4 linked regions of the Terriglobus roseus genome follow. The main gene of each other region encodes a partner of the protein of the gene in region 2 in a complex. Links are inferred from orthologs where the notes say so. Each region holds a gene or a part of one and is shown on either strand. Other genes may lie near its edges.

The links.
Region 1: the proteins of accD (region 2) and accC are in contact, whole or in part, in a solved structure (PDB 8UXZ), measured with the Escherichia coli proteins. The link is inferred for Terriglobus roseus from one-to-one orthologs.
Region 3: the proteins of accD (region 2) and accB are in contact, whole or in part, in a solved structure (PDB 8UXZ), measured with the Escherichia coli proteins. The link is inferred for Terriglobus roseus from one-to-one orthologs.
Region 4: the proteins of accD (region 2) and BLT38_RS08035 are in contact, whole or in part, in a solved structure (PDB 8UXZ), measured with the Escherichia coli proteins. The link is inferred for Terriglobus roseus from one-to-one orthologs.

What each region holds. Positions count from the first base shown.
Region 1 is NZ_LT629690.1:1,418,578-1,423,420, forward strand. What follows is about bases 1-2,866. They hold accC (acetyl-CoA carboxylase biotin carboxylase subunit), read left to right. Parts: upstream 1-670; coding sequence 671-2,062; downstream 2,063-2,866. Other genes in these bases: BLT38_RS06080 (M24 family metallopeptidase), read left to right, coding at 1-135; accB (acetyl-CoA carboxylase biotin carboxyl carrier protein), read left to right, coding at 166-660; BLT38_RS06095 (FG-GAP-like repeat-containing protein), read right to left, coding at 2,443-2,866. Outside these bases: more of BLT38_RS06095, read right to left, coding at 2,867-4,843. UniProt on the Escherichia coli protein: This protein is a component of the acetyl coenzyme A carboxylase complex; first, biotin carboxylase catalyzes the carboxylation of the carrier protein and then the transcarboxylase transfers the carboxyl group to form malonyl-CoA.
Region 2 is NZ_LT629690.1:4,183,561-4,188,459, reverse strand. Bases 761-3,682 are described here. They hold accD (acetyl-CoA carboxylase, carboxyltransferase subunit beta), read right to left. Parts: upstream 2,681-3,682; coding sequence 1,841-2,680; downstream 761-1,840. Other genes in these bases: BLT38_RS17525 (DUF2157 domain-containing protein), read left to right, coding at 2,717-3,682; BLT38_RS17535 (protease pro-enzyme activation domain-containing protein), read right to left, coding at 761-1,669. In the rest of the region: more of BLT38_RS17535, read right to left, coding at 1-760; more of BLT38_RS17525, read left to right, coding at 3,683-3,979; BLT38_RS17520 (GDYXXLXY domain-containing protein), read left to right, coding at 3,976-4,536; BLT38_RS17515 (alpha-galactosidase), read right to left, coding at 4,537-4,899.
Region 3 is NZ_LT629690.1:1,415,586-1,420,489, forward strand. The notes cover bases 1,978-4,904. They hold accB (acetyl-CoA carboxylase biotin carboxyl carrier protein), read left to right. Parts: upstream 1,978-3,157; coding sequence 3,158-3,652; downstream 3,653-4,904. Other genes in these bases: BLT38_RS06080 (M24 family metallopeptidase), read left to right, coding at 1,978-3,127; accC (acetyl-CoA carboxylase biotin carboxylase subunit), read left to right, coding at 3,663-4,904. In the rest of the region: BLT38_RS06065 (AMP-dependent synthetase/ligase), read left to right, coding at 1-671; BLT38_RS06070 (helix-turn-helix domain-containing protein), read left to right, coding at 819-1,073; BLT38_RS06075 (metallophosphoesterase), read right to left, coding at 1,075-1,950; more of BLT38_RS06080, read left to right, coding at 1,973-1,977. UniProt on the Escherichia coli protein: This protein is a component of the acetyl coenzyme A carboxylase complex; first, biotin carboxylase catalyzes the carboxylation of the carrier protein and then the transcarboxylase transfers the carboxyl group to form malonyl-CoA.
Region 4 is NZ_LT629690.1:1,884,433-1,889,254, reverse strand. Bases 1,279-4,123 are described here. They hold BLT38_RS08035 (acetyl-CoA carboxylase carboxyltransferase subunit alpha), read right to left. Parts: upstream 3,199-4,123; coding sequence 2,359-3,198; downstream 1,279-2,358. Other genes in these bases: BLT38_RS08025 (DUF4136 domain-containing protein), read left to right, coding at 3,786-4,123; BLT38_RS08030 (DoxX family protein), read right to left, coding at 3,253-3,666; BLT38_RS08040 (hypothetical protein), read right to left, coding at 1,306-2,313. Also shown: BLT38_RS08045 (DUF2845 domain-containing protein), read right to left, coding at 111-1,223; more of BLT38_RS08025, read left to right, coding at 4,124-4,358; dnaE (DNA polymerase III subunit alpha), read right to left, coding at 4,410-4,822. UniProt on the Escherichia coli protein: Component of the acetyl coenzyme A carboxylase (ACC) complex. First, biotin carboxylase catalyzes the carboxylation of biotin on its carrier protein (BCCP) and then the CO(2) group is transferred by the carboxyltransferase to acetyl-CoA to form malonyl-CoA.

The sequences.
Region 1 (4,843 bases), 2.8 Mb from region 2 along the record:
GGAACCGTGATTACAATCGAACCCGGGGTGTATCTGCCCGGACGCTTCGGCGTGCGCATCGAAGATTCTGTACTGGTCACTGAAGATGGCGCCGAGGTGCTGACCCCCGCACACAAAGGCTGGATGGAACTGTAACGCCGACACAGCAAGGCAGGCATAAGGAAGATGATGGAACAGAACGATTTGCAGGAACTTCGCGAGCTTGTCTCCTTCTTGAAGGACAACGGAATCGCCGAATTTGATCTTCACCGCGGAGAGCAGCATGTCCGCATCAAGTTTTCGCAGCCTGCGGCACCGATCGCGTTCGATCCGGCGCAGTTTGCGCATTTTGCGGCTGCTCCGCACGTAGCCCCGGCACCCGTAGCGGCCGCTCCGCTGGCTGTTCCTGCGCCTGCAGCGGCGGCTTCCCCGGCAGAGGTGCTGCACGAGGTGAAGTCGCCCATCGTGGGTACGTTCTATGAGAGCTCCGCTCCTGGTTCTGCTCCGTTCGTGAAGGTGGGTGACACCATCTCCGTTGGCCAAGTGGTGTGCATCGTGGAAGCCATGAAGCTCATGAACGAGATCGAGAGCGACGTTGCCGGTGAAGTGGTGAAGATCCTCACTGAGAACGGGACGCCCGTGGAATACGGTCAGCCGCTGTTCGCGGTACGGCCGCGGTAAGGACGTGGGCATGTTCAAGAAGGTCCTGATCGCAAACCGTGGCGAGATCGCGCTGCGTGTTATCTCGGCTTGCCGGGAGCTTGGCATCCGTACGGTGGCCGTATACTCCGAGGCTGACCGCAACAGCCTCCATGTCCGCTTTGCGGATGAGGCTATCTGCATTGGTCCGCCACGTTCGGCAGAGAGCTACCTCAATGTTCCCGCAGTCATCTCCGCTGCGGAGATCGCGGATGTGGATGCCATTCATCCCGGTTATGGCTTGCTGAGTGAGAACGCCAACTTCGCCGAAGTGTGCCGCGCGAGCAACATCAAGTTCATCGGACCGCGCCCTGAAGTGACGCGCATGATGGGTGAGAAGTCCACCGCCCGGCAGACGATGAAGGCGGCTAACGTGCCTATCCTGCCGGGGTCCGATGGTGTTATCGGATCGGTGGAAGAGGCGCTGCAGTGGGCTGCGGATGTGCGCTACCCGGTGATCCTGAAGGCTGTGGCTGGTGGCGGCGGACGCGGTATGCGTATCGTCCGTTCGGCTGACGAGCTTCCCGGTTTGTACAACCAGGCATCGACCGAGGCGCTGAACGCCTTCGGCAATGGCGACCTGTACATGGAGAAGTTCATCGAGCGTCCTCGCCACATTGAGTTCCAGGTGTTGGCGGACGAGCATGGCAACGTGATGTCGTTGGGCGAGCGTGAGTGCTCTATTCAGCGTCGTCACCAGAAGCTGATCGAGGAAGCTCCGTCGCTGCAGATTACGCCGGAGATCCGTACGCGTCTTGGCGGCGTGATTGAACGGTCGCTGCGTGAGATCGGTTACTGGAACGCTGGCACGATCGAGTTCCTGATGGATGAAGATGGCGAGATCTACTTCATCGAGATGAACACGCGTATTCAGGTTGAGCATCCGGTTACGGAGTTGATCACGGGCATCGACCTGGTGAAGGCGCAGTTGCGCATTGCATCGGGTGAGAAGCTACCGGACATTGTGCCGGCTCGTCCGACGATCAATGGCCACGCGATCGAGTGCCGCATCAACGCTGAACATCCTGAGAAGTTCACTCCTTCCGCGGGCAAGATCACGGCTTGGAATGTGCCGGGCGGAAATGGTGTTCGTGTGGATACGAACCAGTACCAGGAAGGCGTTGTTCCGCCTTACTACGACAGCATGATTGCCAAGGTCATCTGCCATGGCAAGGACCGCGAAGAGGCGATGAACCGCATGCAGCGCGCTCTGAGCCAGTTTGTGGTGGAAGGCATTCACACGACGATTCCGCTGCAGCAGAAGATCTTCAGCGATCCCGACTTCCGCAAGGGTGACTTCGATACGAAGTTCATGGAACGCTTCTTTGAAAAGGAAGCTGCACGCAAGAAGGCGGAAGCGGAGAACGAACCCACAGGTGCATAAGCAGGGAGGGTACCCCCCTCCCCCCCGTTTTTCTAAAATCGTCTTTCTATTGGGTTTACGGTTCTGGCGTCGCTAAAATCGTCTGCCCATTGGAGTTAGAGGCAAAATCGTCTTTCTAAAAGAGTTAGGGCCACGCGCAAGCGTGGCCCTTTGTCTCTAGTTCTATTTTAGCCGTTTGACGGAAATACCATGCCAACTCTATTTGCTGTGGTTTGTTGGGTTTAAGTGGGTTGAGGACTTGACAGCATCAATCTCTCTTTCTCAATCAGGCCCGGATGTCCGCTTTTGCTTCAGGTCTATGAGTGCATTGGCCTGTTGTCTCCAACCAAGTAGTGGTCGTTGCCGGGACTCCGACCTTTCAGGCCTTCCGATCGGGAAATTTATTGGATGGTAACGGTGAATGTAATGGTGTGGATGGTTGTGCCGCTAGTAGCGGTGACCGTCAGGGGGTACGTTCCGGCGACGGGGTAGAGGGTTTGGGGACCGGAGGGCCCGCTAGAGCGAATGGAATCTCCGCAGCCGACGACGGAGAGCAGGCCGGCAAAGAGGCTAACGGCGAGGAAGAGCGAGCCTCCGCAAATGAGGTGACGCGGCCTCGGGATGGCGCTCCCCACTCTGCGACGGCGGGTGAAGACCAGAGCGAATATACCGAGGGGCAGAGTTCCAGCGACGATGGCGGTGGACGCGCCGGGATTCAAGGGAGACCGACGGGGTGTCAGAGATGCGGACTGGACGTCGGCCTGGAGAGTGAGAGTGGCTGTGGCGGCGCCACCGGTAGGCGTGACGCTGGGGGAAGAGATCGAGCACGTGGAGTTGGTGGGTGCACCGGTGCAGGTGAGGGAGGTCGCGGCCGAGAAGCCATTGAGGGGTGTAAGAGAAATGGTGGTGGTTGCGGCGGAGCCGTGGGTGACGGTAGCCGTGGGAGAGGACAGCGACAGGGAAAAGTCGGCCGCGGCGACGGCGTCGGTGATGATGAGCGTGGTCGGGGGGGTGGTCTGCTCTTGCCCTACGTGAATGCCGGGGAAATAGACCTGGATGGCGTGAGACCCCACTGCAAGAGTGGACGTGATGTACGAGGCAACACCGTTGACCAGCGTCACACTCGCAAGGTTCTTACCCGAATCGATAAACGTGACGGAGCTAACCGGCGTTCCATAGTTCGCAGTCACAGTCGCTCGTAGCGTGACTGCCTTGCCGAATGCGGCTGGGTTGGGTGTGACTGTCAGCTGGATGGTTGTCGTGTCGTTCGAGAGGATATTCAGAACCGCCCCCCCGGACTGGCTGGGAGCATAGAGAGAGTTACCGTGGAAGACGGCGACGAGTTCGTGAGCGCCAGCGGCAAGGGAGCTCGTGGTGAGGGTCGCGGTATTGCCCATGAGTGGCAGAGTAGCGATGGCTTTATAGGGTGGAAAGCCAACTTCGTCGACGAGATCAACGGAGCCGGTAGGATGACCGCTAGAGGCTGTTTCCGTAACGGTGAATGTGATAGGTATACCCGACACGAAGTTAAAGAAGTATGAGGGGTCGGCTCTAAGGTCGGGAGAGACGGTCAGGTCGGTGGCTGTCTGCAGCGTCGGCGCAATAACCTGAGTGTCGTGCAGAAAAATCTGGGCGGTGTTCTGGCCGGACTCGGTGGTTACGAGGTCATTGAGACCGTCGCCATCAAGGTCAGTGATGACGGTTGCGGAGTTACCCCAGGCAGTAGCCGAGAGCCCTTCAAGTAGTGAATTGGGCGCGCGGAAAGTGCCGTCGCCGTTGCCAGCGAAGATGAGCAACGCGTTTCCCGTATCGTTCGCGATGACATCGGGAGTTCCGTCGCCGTCGACGTCTCCAACGGCGACGGTCAGTAAGTAGGCCAGATCCCCGGGTGCCGTAGTGTTCTGAGGCGCGAGAAACTGACCGGGATGGGCGGGATCTCCAAGGTATACGGAGAAGAAGCTACCCTTGCCTGAGACCACCACGTCCGGGAGACCGTCGTGGTTGAGATCCTGCACCGCGATGCTATTGATAAGGGCGGGCGGGCTACTAAAAGCGGGAGCGAGGAACTGCCCGGGATGGGTTGGGTCAGCCAGGAAGACGATAAACTCCCACGTGATGCTGCCTGCAGGCGTGTTGCTGTTATCCGACGGCGCGCAACGCACGATAAGATCAGGCCAGCCGTCGCCGTTCATGTCCGCCGCATTGAGACCAACGACGTCGTAACCGGAAAACGATGAACTGGTGACGCTTGAGGTGAAGGTGCCGGGTGCGGACTGCTGGTTCAGCGCGACAGTAATGCCGCTGGGATTCGCGGAGACTGCATTCCCCACGACGTAGGCAATGTCCGGCAGGCCGTCGTGATTGAAGTCTGCAATGGCAATGGGAGTTCCATGCCCCTCGACCACCTTCGTCGCCGGAAGAAAGGACCCCGGTGACGCGGGATTGTTCCGGAAGAACAACGTAAGTTGGCCACCTCCGCCTGTAAAGACCAGGTCGACAAGACCGTCGGCGTCGAGATCGACGGCGAGCACGCGGATGAAGCCGTCGAGGTTGTTGGCAGTAATTGGTAGGTTGGCAGGCGGGAGAAAATGGCCGGGTTTGTCGGCAAGCGAGACGGCCAGGGCATCGGGATAGCCTTGCACGGTGGCGATATCGGGGATGCCGTCGTTGTTGAAGTCTGCAACCACGGCGCCCGCTAGCTCGTTATAGGCACTGCTGACGGAGAAATCGATCGTCTGGGCGTAGCGAAGGGCGCTAGTGGAGGTGTAGTTCCCTGGAGTAACTGTGAGGGCGACGGGGGAA
Region 2 (4,899 bases):
CTTGTTCCACCACGGCCAGCATTGCAGCAAAATTGGGCGCGGCAGCCGATGTGCCTCCGAAGACGTATGTTCCGGAAGATCCTCCGAAGGTTGAACCATTGGTGCACTGATAGGTTCCAACGACGCAGACAAGGTATCCGATGGTCTGAGGGGAGGACGGAAAGGCGACGTCAGGGATGTCACGATGACTGTCCGAGGGGACGCCTACTCCGGCTTGCCAAGAAGGTTTACCGAAGACACTGCTCGCACCGCCACCGCTGGCAGATAGCCCTAGCGTGGGGGAGGAATCATTCCACGAAGTCTCAGGTATGTATCCGAGAGCGGAGCCGCGATAGCTGTTATTGGACGCGTTCCAGTATTGGGTGCTGGTTCCCGTTAGCGCGGTGCCTCCGACCGCCGTTACATTTGGCGAGGATGCCGGATAAGAGACGGAGAGGCCGCCCTGTGCGCTGGTGACGATGCCATTGCTGTTAGGCGTTTCGCATGAAGTCGCGCCCCAGTCACCGGAGGAAACGAGGACGGTCTGCCCCTGGCTGCTCGCCTGTGCCAACACGAGCTCTAACACCGCGTTGGCATAAGAGGCGGCTTGATTCTCACAAGATCCGTAACTCAACGTGAGGATTGGCGCGAGGTTGTTGGTGACCGCGTAAATGAGCGCAGTGAAGACGCCGTTATTTGAGCTGGACTGTGTCGTACCGGTGTAAATGAACAGAACCTGAGCGCCAGGAGCGCTGCCGCTGGCGTACTCAAGATCAAGCTCACTCTCCTGCTCATCGTTCACGGACAGTTGGCCTGAGGTGCCAGTATTTGGCACAAGCACCATGGTGGGCAGCTTCTGTGTCTGCCCGGTGAGTTGCTGGAAGTAAGTGAGTTGAGCCGAGGTAACGGAAGACTGACCGATGACGCCAATCTTGATTCCTGTGCCGTCATAGCCCTGAGAAACAAGAGTGTTCATGCTGAAGATCTGGCGGAAGTCCCACGGCACGAGATAGTGCGTACCTGTCCCCGTGGTGTATTGCGGGGCAACCACCTGCGGCGTTAGCACGGGGGGTTGGATGTGGTAACTGCTGACACCGGTGATGCCGCTGACCACCGCGGCTAAGGATTGCGGGAGGCTGATTGCGGTGCTGTTTTCAAAGTAGTCCTGGTCGGCACGGTGGAAGCGTTGCAGGGTGGTCGTAAAGGCGCTCTCCACTGCTGATGCGGTGCCTGAAAAGACAATGCGATTGCGACTGGGCGCCACCTCGTCTACGGTGAAGCCTTTGGAGGTGAGCCAGTCCTTCACGATGCTCAGATCAGCGTCGGAGAGGCCGAAGCGTTCGCCGTAGGTCTGCGGCGTGAGCCACTGGTGGTACTGCGGCGAGGACGGATTCTGCTGGTCCAGCAGCAACTGTTGCAGCGCGACGGACTGTGCATCCGTCGGCTTCAGTACCAGCGACATGCCTGTGAGCTGCGTTTCGCCGCCAAGGTGGCCCAGGACCGATGCGGTCTTCACACGCGGTGAAAGTGTATCTGGCAGGGAGACGCGGGGATCAGACGACGAGGGCAGAGAATACAACCGGCGCGCTACCTGGCTTCCTGCAAGTGCCGGGAAAGCGACTGAAACGAGCAGGGTGATGGTGGTAAGTGCGCTACAGAAAAGGCGACGGGGGGATGCGATGTGCGTCATTGAGCGGTTTCGTTCCGTTTGGCGATATACGTCAATAACGACACGGCCGCAGGGCCTGCGGTCTGTGTCGTTGGATGTTGTGTTCTTATGTCAGAAGTAAACACTGAGGACGGTCGTTCTGTCGCGCAGAACACCGTAAATGTGTTTTAGCAGAACCAGTTTGGGAACTGGTTAGGCTGTCATCCAGGTGAAGGCGCGGTCGAGGTAGGCCTTGGTGTCCTTGCGGGAGACTACGGCGTCGAGGAAGCCGTGCTCTAACAGGAACTCAGACCGCTGGAAGCCTTCGGGCAGCTTCTGACGGATGGTCTGCTCGATGACGCGGGGGCCGGCGAAGCCGATGAGGGCTCCGGGCTCTGCGATGTTGAGGTCGCCGAGCATGGCGAAGGATGCCGTGACGCCGCCGGTGGTGGGGTCGGTCATGAGGCTGATGTAGGGAATCTTCTCGTCTGCCAGGCGGCCCAGCGCGGTGGAGATTTTGGCGAGCTGCATGAGGCTGACGATGCCCTCCATCATGCGTGCGCCACCGCTGGCGGAGATGATGACCAGGGGGCTGCGCGTATCCAGCGAGCGGTCGACAGCGCGTGCGATGGTTTCACCCACGACGGCGCCCATGGAACCGCCGATGAAGCTGTACTCCATGGCGGAGATGACGACGTTGTGTTCACCGAGTTTGCCGACGGCGTTGACGATGGCGTCGTTGAGGCCGGTCTTGGCCTGCGCTTCGGCCAGGCGCTTCTTGTACGGCTTGAGGTCGGTGAAGTTCAGCGGGTCTGTCGATTTGAGGTCGAGATCGACGAGTTCATAGCCGGGTTCCAGCAGGAGGTCGATGCGGCGGCGTGCGTCCATCTTGAAGTGATGTCCGCAGTAGGGGCAGACCTGGAGGTTTGCATCCAGTTCCGCGCGGAAGATCGCCTTGCCGCAATCCGGGCACTTAACCCACAAACCTTCGGTGCGGACGGTACGCTCCGCCTCCGAGACGATCTCATTGCCTTGCCGTTTGAACCAAGCCATCGCGTTCCCTAGTGTATCTGTTTTGGGAAAAGCGGGTTGGTACCCCCTGTTTTTCGCTTGCTGGATCTTTCCTGCAATGCTCCACTTGCTGCACCGATGATGCTGGACATTGAACCGAAGCTTGCGGAGTGGTCTGCAGCAGGTGTGATTGACTCAGCAACCGCCCAACGCATTCGTGCGTGGGAAGAGGAACATGCGAGTCGCACGCCGCGGCCTGAGGCGCAGCGCTGGCAGGTGCGGCTGGCGTTGATCTTTGGAGCCGTGCTGCTTAGCGCGGGCATCTTGCTGTTTGTGGCGGCACACTGGGACAACATTGGACCAGGATTCCGCCTGCTGCTGGTTATGGGCGCGCTTGTGGGGCTGCACGGCGCGGCCATTGCTGTGCGAGAACGGTTTGATGCGCTGGCGATGGCGCTGCACGCCATTGGCACCGTTGCGCTGGGTGGGGCGATTGCGCTTTCCGGACAGATTTTCAATATCGAGGCGCACTGGCCCAACGCAATTTTGATGTGGGCGCTGGGTGCCGCTGCGGGATGGTGGCTGCTGCGAGACGTGCCACAGAAGACGCTGACGCTACTGCTGGTGCCTGCATGGGCTATCTGCGAGTTGGGTGACCGCATGCAACCGTACGAGGGCGGCAATGTCTATCTGTCGCGATTGGCGTTGCTGGTGGGAGCTGTCTACCTGTTGCGGTATCTGGCCGAGCCGGTGCGTGCGGTGGGGAACTGGTTGTTTGCCGTGGAAGCACTGGCAATACCGGTATCCGTAGGCATTCTGGCTGACGGCTGGCAGTATCGTTATGTATTTTTCACCCGGGGCTATAGCAGCTTTATACCGTTGCGCTATCGCGCACTGTGGCTATTGCTCGTGATCGGTCTGATGGCATGGGGCTGGCTTCGCAGCCGAGAAGCGTTTCCGGTGATTGCAGGAGCTGTTGCTGTGGGCATTGCGTTGCCGTGGCTGGTACGGCCCGTAAGCCATGGCGTCGTTGATCTGGGCAATCCGTGGAGTCGTCCCTATGTGACCTGGGAGCCTTCCGTATTTAGTTATCTGCTGTTGGCGTTGGCGGCTGCTGCGCTTGCGTGGTGGGGTGTTCGGCACAAAGCGCGTGGCGTGGTGAACTATGCCACGGTTGCGTTCGGTGTAGTCGTTCTGTGGTTCTACTTCTCTGACCTGATGGACAAGCTGGACCGCTCGCTGGGACTGATCGGATTGGGCGTGTTGTTTCTCGCCGGTGGCTACGTACTGGAGCGTCTGCGCCGCAGGCTGCTGTTGCAGATGACAGAGGAGGCGGCATGACACTCTCTGGAACAAAGGCTGCAGTGACTCTGCTGCTGATTCAGTCGGCAATAGCGCTTAGCGTTGCGGGAACGTATGCGCTTGACCGCATCACCAAGCCTCGCGTGTGGGTGCGGACGCAACAGTTTGATCCCTCTACACCGCTGCGTGGCCGCTACCTTGCACTACAGCTTGCCGTGGATGGATGTTCACTCCCTGCGTCCGGCATTGATCCCTCAAACACCTACAGCGCGTTTCGAGGCATGCCGAGTACGCGCAGGATGGGAGTATGGCCTGTGACGCTGAGTGCAGAGAACGGCCACTTAACCGTGCATGCTGTCGCAACACTTTCACCGGGCAACTCGCAGGCTGTCTCGTTGTGGGAGGGCCAGGACTGCCATAACGCTCCACTGGAGCAGGGCGTCAATTTCTTCCTGCCGGAACACGCAGCCTCGCCCTTGCCGCAGTCGCGTGATGCGTCGTTGTGGGTGGAGGTTACTGTGCCTTCCAGTGGGCCGCCGCGGCCGATTCAGCTTGCTGTTTCGGACAGCACCGGTTGGCACGTTCTGAAGTTGTAACTACTTGCTATCGAACCTTAACCACACATAGCCGAGCGGCTTTGCAATGGTCACTGCTGCTGCGCCGTCGCGTTCAGTCGCAGTACCTGTGCCTGCTAACACGGTGAGCTTCGTGTTCGCAGCGATACCAATGGGTAACGACGTTGTCCATTGCGCGTTGCTGTTGGCTTCGCGGAAGAGCAGTAGATAGCCGCCTTTGTTGTCTGCATCAGTAGAAGCGAAGCCGGTCCATGCGACACCGTCTGGTGCATTGCCGATGGGTTGGATGTTGCCGCGGAAGAGGCGCTCGCGTTCGCGCTTCCATGTGGCGATGACTGGTGCGGCGGATGCGATGTATGCCGGTGGCAGGCTTGAGGTTTCGAA
Region 3 (4,904 bases), 2.8 Mb from region 2 along the record:
CGTCTCCCGTCATCGCCGTCAATCTGCCAGGTCGCAACAAACTTGGCACTATTGGTCCCAAGTTGAAGAACATCGACGTGCGCTTTGCAGAGGATGGAGAGTTGGAGGTTCGTGGTCCCAGCATCTTCAAGGGCTATTGGCAAAAGCCGCAGCAGACTGCGGATGTCATGGATGGCGAGTGGTTCCGAACGGGCGACATTGGCAAGATCGACTCGGAAGGCTTTCTCTCCATCACTGACCGTAAAAAAGAACTGATCAAGACTGTGGGCGGCAAGTTTATTGCGCCTCAGCCGATTGAGAACAAGCTGAAGGTCTCATCGCTCATCGGCTTTGTGGCCCTGCAGGGCGACAAACGAAAATACGTCGCTGCGATCGTTTCTCCCAACTTTCCAGTATTGGAAGAGTGGGCCAAGCAGCAGGGAATCAACGCATCGGATCGCAGAACCTTAGTTCAGGATGACAACGTCATTAAGCTTTATCAAAAAGAATTTGATCGAGTGAATCAGGAGGCTGCGCCATGGGAAAAGGTGAAGCGGTTCCGGTTAGTGTCCGATGAATGGACAGTGGATGGCGGTGAAGTAACCCCCAGTCTGAAGCTCAAGCGGCGTGTCGTTGCTGCTAACTATGCGAAAGAAATCGAAGCAATGTATAGCGGTGCGGATGCGGAATGAAATAGCTAACTTACTCGTTGCGTTCCGGAACCCCGATAAATGACACAACCAGAAGAATTTGCTTGTACCGGAACTTGGAAAGCTGTACAAGTATGGGGCCGGGAAGCTGTGACTTCCTGCGAATCCTAAATCTCCTGGGAAGAAACCATGCCGAACGCCGCAGAAATAGCTATTCGCGAAGTCATGGATATCCGCCAGGCAGCCGGATATCTGGGAATCAGCAGCGACACGCTGTACCGCTATGCCTCGGAAGGATTTGTGCCCGCGTTTAAGCTGGGAAACCGCTGGCGGTTCAAGAAGACCCTGCTCGATACATGGATGGATCGCCAGTCAGGCATCGTGGCACCTGAGCCGGTAACAGTGAAGGCTGAAAGCAAGAAGCCAGCACGTTCCGCAAAATAGTTCAGGCAGGTTGCAGCGTAAGCAGCGTGAGTTCTGGTGGGCAGTTAAACCGGAATGGTAGGTGCATGCAGCCGAGGCCGCGATTTACATAGACCTGCATCGCAGAATCGCCCACCTTGTGCAGATCCTCCACATATTTCTCACCCATGGCAGGCAACAGGATTGGCGGTAGGAACGGAAGCCGCACCTGTCCTCCGTGTGTATGGCCCGCCAACATCAGATCTACATCGTAGTTCTGAGAAGCAACGGTGTCGGCAAAATCCGGTTCGTGTCCCAGCAGGACGATCGGTTCGTTCGGTTTTCTTTTTGGCATAGCGAGCGCGAGATTGGGCACGTCGAAGTAAGCATCAGCAATGCCGGAAACCCAGATTCTTTCGCCTCGTCTTTCAAGTGATGTGAATTGGTTCAATAACAGCTTGAGGCCGTTGCGACCAAGCGCATCGGCTACGTCTCGCTTAATCGGCGCATCATGATTGCCAAGAGAGCAGAAGCGTATCGAGCATTTAATCTCGCTCAGAATTTCGGCGCAGGCGTATGCATTCGGGACTGATTGGTTGCGGTTGTCGTCCTTGACTGTGGTGACGAAATCGCCTGTGAGCGCAACCATGTCCGGCGCAAGTTCATTCACCCGCCGAACGGCATGGCGGACGAAGAATGATTCGTCATAGTTATGAAAGTGGAAATCACTGAGCTGTGCGATGCGGAAGCCGTGAAACGGAGCAGGTAGATTGCGGATGTAAACCGTGCGCTCCACGGTCATGAGCAAGTGCCGTTCAATCTCGCCAGCGTAAAGGGTTAGACCACCTGCGGTAAGCGCAGCGCCCGCGAGAAACCGTCGTCGCGTAAGGTTTTCTATTGCGCTCTTCCGCGAGGACATACGTCATGATACCGGCTCAGCCATGCGACAGGGAAACACCTGGCATCGTATCCTGTTAAAGATGATGCATCGCGGACGTATCCGCCATCTGGCACAGGAGTTGCGACGCCGGTCGATACCGTCGCTGTTGGTTACAAACCTTCCAGACGTCCGTTATCTAACGGGCTTCACAGGATCAAATGCCGCATTGGTCGTGGTGGCTGAGCCGCGTGTGTCTGCGCGACTATTTACCGACGGCCGCTACACAGTGCAGGCTAAGCGCGAAGTGCAAGGCGCGACTGTTCGCATCGCTCCGAAATCCGCACTTGCAGAGGCATGCGATTGGGCGGAGCAACATGCGGCCCGATGTGGTTTCGATCGCAGCCAAACTACTGTCGCCGCCTTGGCTTCTATGAAGAAGTCCCTAGGAAAGAGAAGCTTTTTCGTTCCCGCGGACGGCTTGATCGCAGCGTTGCGGATGGTCAAGGATGCCATTGAGGTGGATTACATGCGCCGAGCGGCGTCTTTGACTTGTTCGCTCTACGAGGGGCTGCTCGGGTGGATTGAACCAGGCATGCGGGAGCGAGACATTGCTGCTGAGCTTGAACACCGCGCACGTCTGTCCGGTGCGGAAGCCATGAGTTTCGAAACAATCGTGGCTTCGGGTGAACGCAGCAGCCAGCCACATGCCCGTGCCACCCAAGCGCACATCTCTGCGGGAAACCTGGTCACACTCGACTTTGGCATTGTTCTGGATGGTTATTGCTCTGATATGACCCGCACCTTCGCTGTGGGATACGGTGAAAAGCCGGTGCCGCCAAAGGCAAAAGTGCGCTGGGCAGAACAGCGCGAAGTATTTGGAGCGGTTCTTGCTGCACAGCAGGCCGGGGTTAACGCAGTGCGTGCAGGTGCTACCTGTGGCGAGGTGGATCGTGCTGCGCGATCCGTTTTGGAGGCGGCAGGGTATGGAAAATACTTCACCCACTCCACCGGACATGGCGTCGGACTGGAAATTCATGAGGTTCCCCGGGTAGGGAAAGACAGTAAAGACGTTCTGAAGGCCGGAACCGTGATTACAATCGAACCCGGGGTGTATCTGCCCGGACGCTTCGGCGTGCGCATCGAAGATTCTGTACTGGTCACTGAAGATGGCGCCGAGGTGCTGACCCCCGCACACAAAGGCTGGATGGAACTGTAACGCCGACACAGCAAGGCAGGCATAAGGAAGATGATGGAACAGAACGATTTGCAGGAACTTCGCGAGCTTGTCTCCTTCTTGAAGGACAACGGAATCGCCGAATTTGATCTTCACCGCGGAGAGCAGCATGTCCGCATCAAGTTTTCGCAGCCTGCGGCACCGATCGCGTTCGATCCGGCGCAGTTTGCGCATTTTGCGGCTGCTCCGCACGTAGCCCCGGCACCCGTAGCGGCCGCTCCGCTGGCTGTTCCTGCGCCTGCAGCGGCGGCTTCCCCGGCAGAGGTGCTGCACGAGGTGAAGTCGCCCATCGTGGGTACGTTCTATGAGAGCTCCGCTCCTGGTTCTGCTCCGTTCGTGAAGGTGGGTGACACCATCTCCGTTGGCCAAGTGGTGTGCATCGTGGAAGCCATGAAGCTCATGAACGAGATCGAGAGCGACGTTGCCGGTGAAGTGGTGAAGATCCTCACTGAGAACGGGACGCCCGTGGAATACGGTCAGCCGCTGTTCGCGGTACGGCCGCGGTAAGGACGTGGGCATGTTCAAGAAGGTCCTGATCGCAAACCGTGGCGAGATCGCGCTGCGTGTTATCTCGGCTTGCCGGGAGCTTGGCATCCGTACGGTGGCCGTATACTCCGAGGCTGACCGCAACAGCCTCCATGTCCGCTTTGCGGATGAGGCTATCTGCATTGGTCCGCCACGTTCGGCAGAGAGCTACCTCAATGTTCCCGCAGTCATCTCCGCTGCGGAGATCGCGGATGTGGATGCCATTCATCCCGGTTATGGCTTGCTGAGTGAGAACGCCAACTTCGCCGAAGTGTGCCGCGCGAGCAACATCAAGTTCATCGGACCGCGCCCTGAAGTGACGCGCATGATGGGTGAGAAGTCCACCGCCCGGCAGACGATGAAGGCGGCTAACGTGCCTATCCTGCCGGGGTCCGATGGTGTTATCGGATCGGTGGAAGAGGCGCTGCAGTGGGCTGCGGATGTGCGCTACCCGGTGATCCTGAAGGCTGTGGCTGGTGGCGGCGGACGCGGTATGCGTATCGTCCGTTCGGCTGACGAGCTTCCCGGTTTGTACAACCAGGCATCGACCGAGGCGCTGAACGCCTTCGGCAATGGCGACCTGTACATGGAGAAGTTCATCGAGCGTCCTCGCCACATTGAGTTCCAGGTGTTGGCGGACGAGCATGGCAACGTGATGTCGTTGGGCGAGCGTGAGTGCTCTATTCAGCGTCGTCACCAGAAGCTGATCGAGGAAGCTCCGTCGCTGCAGATTACGCCGGAGATCCGTACGCGTCTTGGCGGCGTGATTGAACGGTCGCTGCGTGAGATCGGTTACTGGAACGCTGGCACGATCGAGTTCCTGATGGATGAAGATGGCGAGATCTACTTCATCGAGATGAACACGCGTATTCAGGTTGAGCATCCGGTTACGGAGTTGATCACGGGCATCGACCTGGTGAAGGCGCAGTTGCGCATTGCATCGGGTGAGAAGCTACCGGACATTGTGCCGGCTCGTCCGACGATCAATGGCCACGCGATCGAGTGCCGCATCAACGCTGAACATCCTGAGAAGTTCACTCCTTCCGCGGGCAAGATCACGGCTTGGAATGTGCCGGGCGGAAATGGTGTTCGTGTGGATACGAACCAGTACCAGGAAGGCGTTGTTCCGCCTTACTACGACAGCATGATTGCCAAGGTCATCTGCCATGGCAAGGACCGCGAAGAGGCGATGAACCGCATGCAGCGCGCTCTGAGCCAGTTTGTGGTGGAAGGC
Region 4 (4,822 bases), 2.3 Mb from region 2 along the record:
GAAAATGTGATTCGCGAGTGGTCCCGACTGACAATGAGTCGGTCTGCGGGCAGCCACGTGGAGATCGCAGGCCCTGTCGCGCAACTTTTTCATTCTATCTCAGCAGGAAGCTATTGCAGATGAGGCGCATCATTCACTGCAACCTTATCTGCTTTGGGTTTTGCGGGAGTCGGAGCAGTCTGATCCGCAGGCCTCTCAGAAGGAAGTCGTAAGGAAGGACCCTTTGGCTTGGATTCCGTTTCCTCACTTCCCGCCTTTGCATCGCCGAGCGATACTTCATGCGTAAGGGCGGGGTCGCGATATCCTGCAAGCTCTTCCTTATCATGCACTTCAATCGGCTTGCCGAGCGCAGCCAGTTTCATCAGGACGACGCGGTCACCACGGAAACGTACGAATCGAATCGATTGCGGTGTTTTACCGTAAATCCATTCCTCAAAGACTTCTCCGTCGCTGCTTTCCGCGGCACGCTCACGCAGTTTGCTGTCCGGCTGTCCCAGCGATGCCAGCACCATGCGCCTATTCATCCCGACTAAAACTTCGTGTTCGAGGATGGCGTTGCGGATGGGATCAGGAAGCGTATCCGCGTAAGCCTGCTCTGAAGTCTTCAAGCCAAAGTCCAGAAGAGGTTCCAACAGCGCCTTCACTTCTGCTGCGGATACACGCGGGGTTTTACCTTCGAATAACAACGTGATGCGCGTTCCCGTGGGCCGTTCACCCATGACGCCGTCGCCCGCCAGCGGTACGTCGTTGATGGAGATATGGCGCAAGAAACGATGCGACAGATAGGGGCCGCCGTTGATATCGATGTCAATGCGATCTCCGAGGATGTTGATGTCGGTGACCATGATGCGATCGCCTGCAGCCGCGCTCATGCCGTCTTTAAACATGCGCTTTTTCAGGCTGTCGTTGTCGACCGTGAGGCGTCCGTTTGCATGGAGAACCAGCCCCGGCGCACCCAGTGGCAACGAGCGGTGTGCGAATCCCTGCTCCATCAGCAGCATGCGCACAAGTTCCCGCTTGCCCCCAATGTCCATGGGGTCTTGCGTGTATTCAACGCGCGTGGGCTTGAAGTCTCGAAGTGGGTCGCCCACTGAAGTGTCCGGACCAACCACAAACACATCTCGCTGCGGTAGCGGTCCCACGGTTTGTGTCTGTTGCGCAAAAAGAGCGCAACTGCTCGCGGCAGTGATACCAAGCAAGACGGCGGCAATTCTGTGACGCATGACGCGGCACCCCGATGACACGCACTCTAGACCTAATACATGCCAATATGCAAGTCCGGTGCGCCGGGTGGTCTAAAAAGAGCTACGCGGGGTCACTACGTTCGTTATAGGGAGCCTGTGGCGTTTGCAATCCGCCAATCTGAATCAGTGGCGCAGCAGCTGCCTGGCGCTTCTCCTCGCGGAGATGTTCTGCCGGCGGCGCTACATCCATCGGATGTCCAGCACCCTCAAGCGGCTGCCATGTGTAATGCCAGGCGTAGTCCTTGGTGAGGCGAAACGCTCCCACGAGCGCGACGATCAGAACCAGAACTGTAATCAGGGATGCTTCGGGTCCAAACGGGCCACCAGTAAACCAGATGGGGCCCTCCGCACCGCTTTGAACCACTCCGAAGGTGACCGGTGTATATGGTGAGCTGGAACCGAACAGTATCTGCAGCACAATGGACCAACCGAGCTGAACACCCAGCGAAAACCAGAGGGCACGTGTCCGCAGAAACCCTACCACGAAAATCGATGCGGCGAGCACCATAACCGGTAGCGTTCTTCCCTGAGATGCAGTGCCGGTGATGGCCAGCATGGTTACAACGAAGATGACCGCTGCAGCAGCCCAGCCAGGACTCGAAGCCTTGACCAGCATACGGAGCGGCAAACCAGAGAGCACCAGTTGCACCACCAGCGCAAATGCGGTCAGAACAGCGATGCTCAACAACGTCCGCAGCAGTGTTTGTCCATCGAAAGAAAACTGCATGGACAGATTGCCTGTCAGAAGCGCTGGCAGGACCAACGCAATCGCAATGCCCCACCCCAGCGCAATGCCGCGCCCAAACTCTCCTTCGATACCTGGTCTGCGTACAAATCCCAGACTGCTGAGCGGTCGCAGGTCAGGCACCCAGAATCGTGCCATGGCATAGAACCCGCCAAGCATCAGAAGCGCAGCAATCACCTCGCGTGCAAAATCGGCCCATATCACTGGCACAAGCTGCGACAATTCGCTTGCAGAAAGCAGCGAAAGCACGGTCCATGCGGCTGACAAAAGAAATGTCGCCGCTGGACGTGATGGTTTGTGCAGAGAGTGTTTTGCAAATGGCATCCGTACGCCTTCCCAGAGGGGTTCCGGTATTAGACGAAGGCAGCCTCAGGCCGTCGCGTAAAACGCAGCAATATTGCGGAACTTGTTGTAGCGTGCTGCAAGTAGTTCGTCCACCGATTGAGACCGCAGTTCCGCGTAATTCTTCTCCAGCGCTTCACGGACCAACGCAATCGCTTCGTCCTGGTTCGCTTGTGCGCCACCTGCGGGCTCGGCAATCACACCATCCACGCAGCCCAGTCGCGAGACGTCTGGAGCGGTGTACTTCAAGGCTTCCGCTGCTTGCTGCCGCTTAGAGGCGTCCTTCCACATGATGGAAGCGCATCCTTCGGGGGAGATGACGGAATAGATCGCGTTCTCCAACATCAGCACGCGGTCCGCAACGGCCAGAGCAAGCGCTCCACCTGAGCCACCTTCACCGGTAATGACAGTGATCGTCGGAACGCGTAGTCGAGACATCTCGATCAGATTGCGGGCAATTGCTTCGCCCTGCCCGCGTTCTTCTGCGCCCAGACCGGGATAGGCACCGGCAAGGTCAAGGAAGCTGAACACAGGTTTGCCAAACTTCTCAGCAATCTTCATGGCGCGCAGAGCCTTGCGATAGCCCTCCGGTTCCGGAGAACCGAAGCGATACTGCATGCGCTCCTTTACGTTGCGGCCTTTGCGATTGCAGACGACCAGAACTTCATCACCGTTAAAGCGAGCCATACCGGTAAACATCGCCGCATCGTCGCCAAAGCTGCGGTCACCGTGGATTTCGCTCTGATCGGTAAAGATCGCGTCAATGAAGTTCATGGGATGGAGGCGCTGCGGGTCCCGTGCTACCTCAGTCTTACGCCACGCCTCCGGCACTGGAGCGGCAACGGGCTTTGCTTCAATCTCTGCCATCAGGGTCTTATCCAAACGCCCGCAAGGGCTCCTGCCGATTATACCGGCTGCTTCTCACTTGCGGCGCGACAGCAAACCATCTACTGAAAAGGTATTTGCCTCCACCAACCACAGCATGGCAAAGAAGATAAAGCTGTACATCAATTGCGTGCCTGCCCCATTCCAGTTCTGAACGGACGTTGTGCCAAAGGTCAGCGCCACCATCAATAGAGCACCCGAGGCCAGGGCGAACCGCGTGAACAGGCCCAGGATGATTAACAATCCAACCGTCAGTTCGATCCATGGAATGCAGTAGCCGAAGCTCAGCGTCAACACGTGTGGCAACGGCCCCTTGTCCATTCCCTGCGCCATCCCACTCGCGAAGTTGCCTACACCGCTGAGAATGCGGAAAAAGCCATGGCCAAAGATGTTCATTCCAAGAGCCAGACGCATGATCGCGTACGCAACTGCTTTATGGTCACGCAACATTCGGATTCCCTCTTCTTTGTGAGACGAAGACCTATGCTATTTCAGATGCGCGGTGGCGTGATTCTTCAACACCCATAAGGACATAACGCGCGTCCTAACCATTATGGAGGTGTTTGCCCATGAGCAGACCCGCATGGATACTTCGTTTTGCTCTTTCGTTTGCATTAGCTGGATCATTGAGCTTTGCCGTGGCTCAGGATGTCCGCACAGACTATGACCACGACGCGAACTTTCAGCAGTACCACACCTTCTCTGTGTATCGCGTTCATGCTTCCGATGGCATCGTTGAGAAGCGACTGCGGAGCAATATCGTTGCCTCTCTGACGGAACGCGGATTCCGTGAAGTGCCGCAAGGTGGCGATCTTGCCGTTACTGCGATTGGCGGAGTCCGCAATCGTCAGGAGTACACCACGTTCTATAACGGCTTTGGTCCCGGCTGGGGTTATGGAGGCTGGGGCGGATGGTATGGCTGGGGGCGCTGGGGCGGTGGAGGGCCAGCCACGACAACGGTCTACAACATTCCCGTAGGAACCCTTGCTGTGGACGTGTATGACGCACGGACACATCAGTTGATCTTTCGCGGAACGGCTGTCGATGATCTTTCAAAGAACCCTGATAAGAACGCAAAGAAGGGTGAGAAAGCCGTAGACAAAATCTTCGACAAGATGCCAGATGTTCACAAAGTTCGTTAAAGCGACAGAATGGGGCACAGCAATTCATGCCGTGCCCCATTTCTCTTTTGGTTAGTTAATAACCTTAACGGCTCCTGCGCCGATCAGGTCTTCTACCTGATCAATGAAAAGCCTGTCTGCGCAAACACTGAATCCTTGCGGCTCTAGTACAGCACAGAACTCTCCAGGCTCTTCCAGATCAAGCAGCAGCTTGCCCGGTCCCGGACGTTCCTGAAACAGCGTCGCCAGCTTCTCCAGCAACGCCGCGTCAGGGTGATGCAATGGCACCCGGATACGGAGCGCTTCCGGCAACTTGATCTGCACATCCTCCAACGCCGTAATTCCAGTCAGAGAGAGCTTTGGGGCTGAGTCTTCTTCGCCACGTAAGGAACCGCGCACCAGCACTGGGACATCGATCTTCAGCTTCTCCTGAAGTTTCTCGTAGTCCTTGGGGAACGCGATCAGATCAATCTTGCCAACGGTAT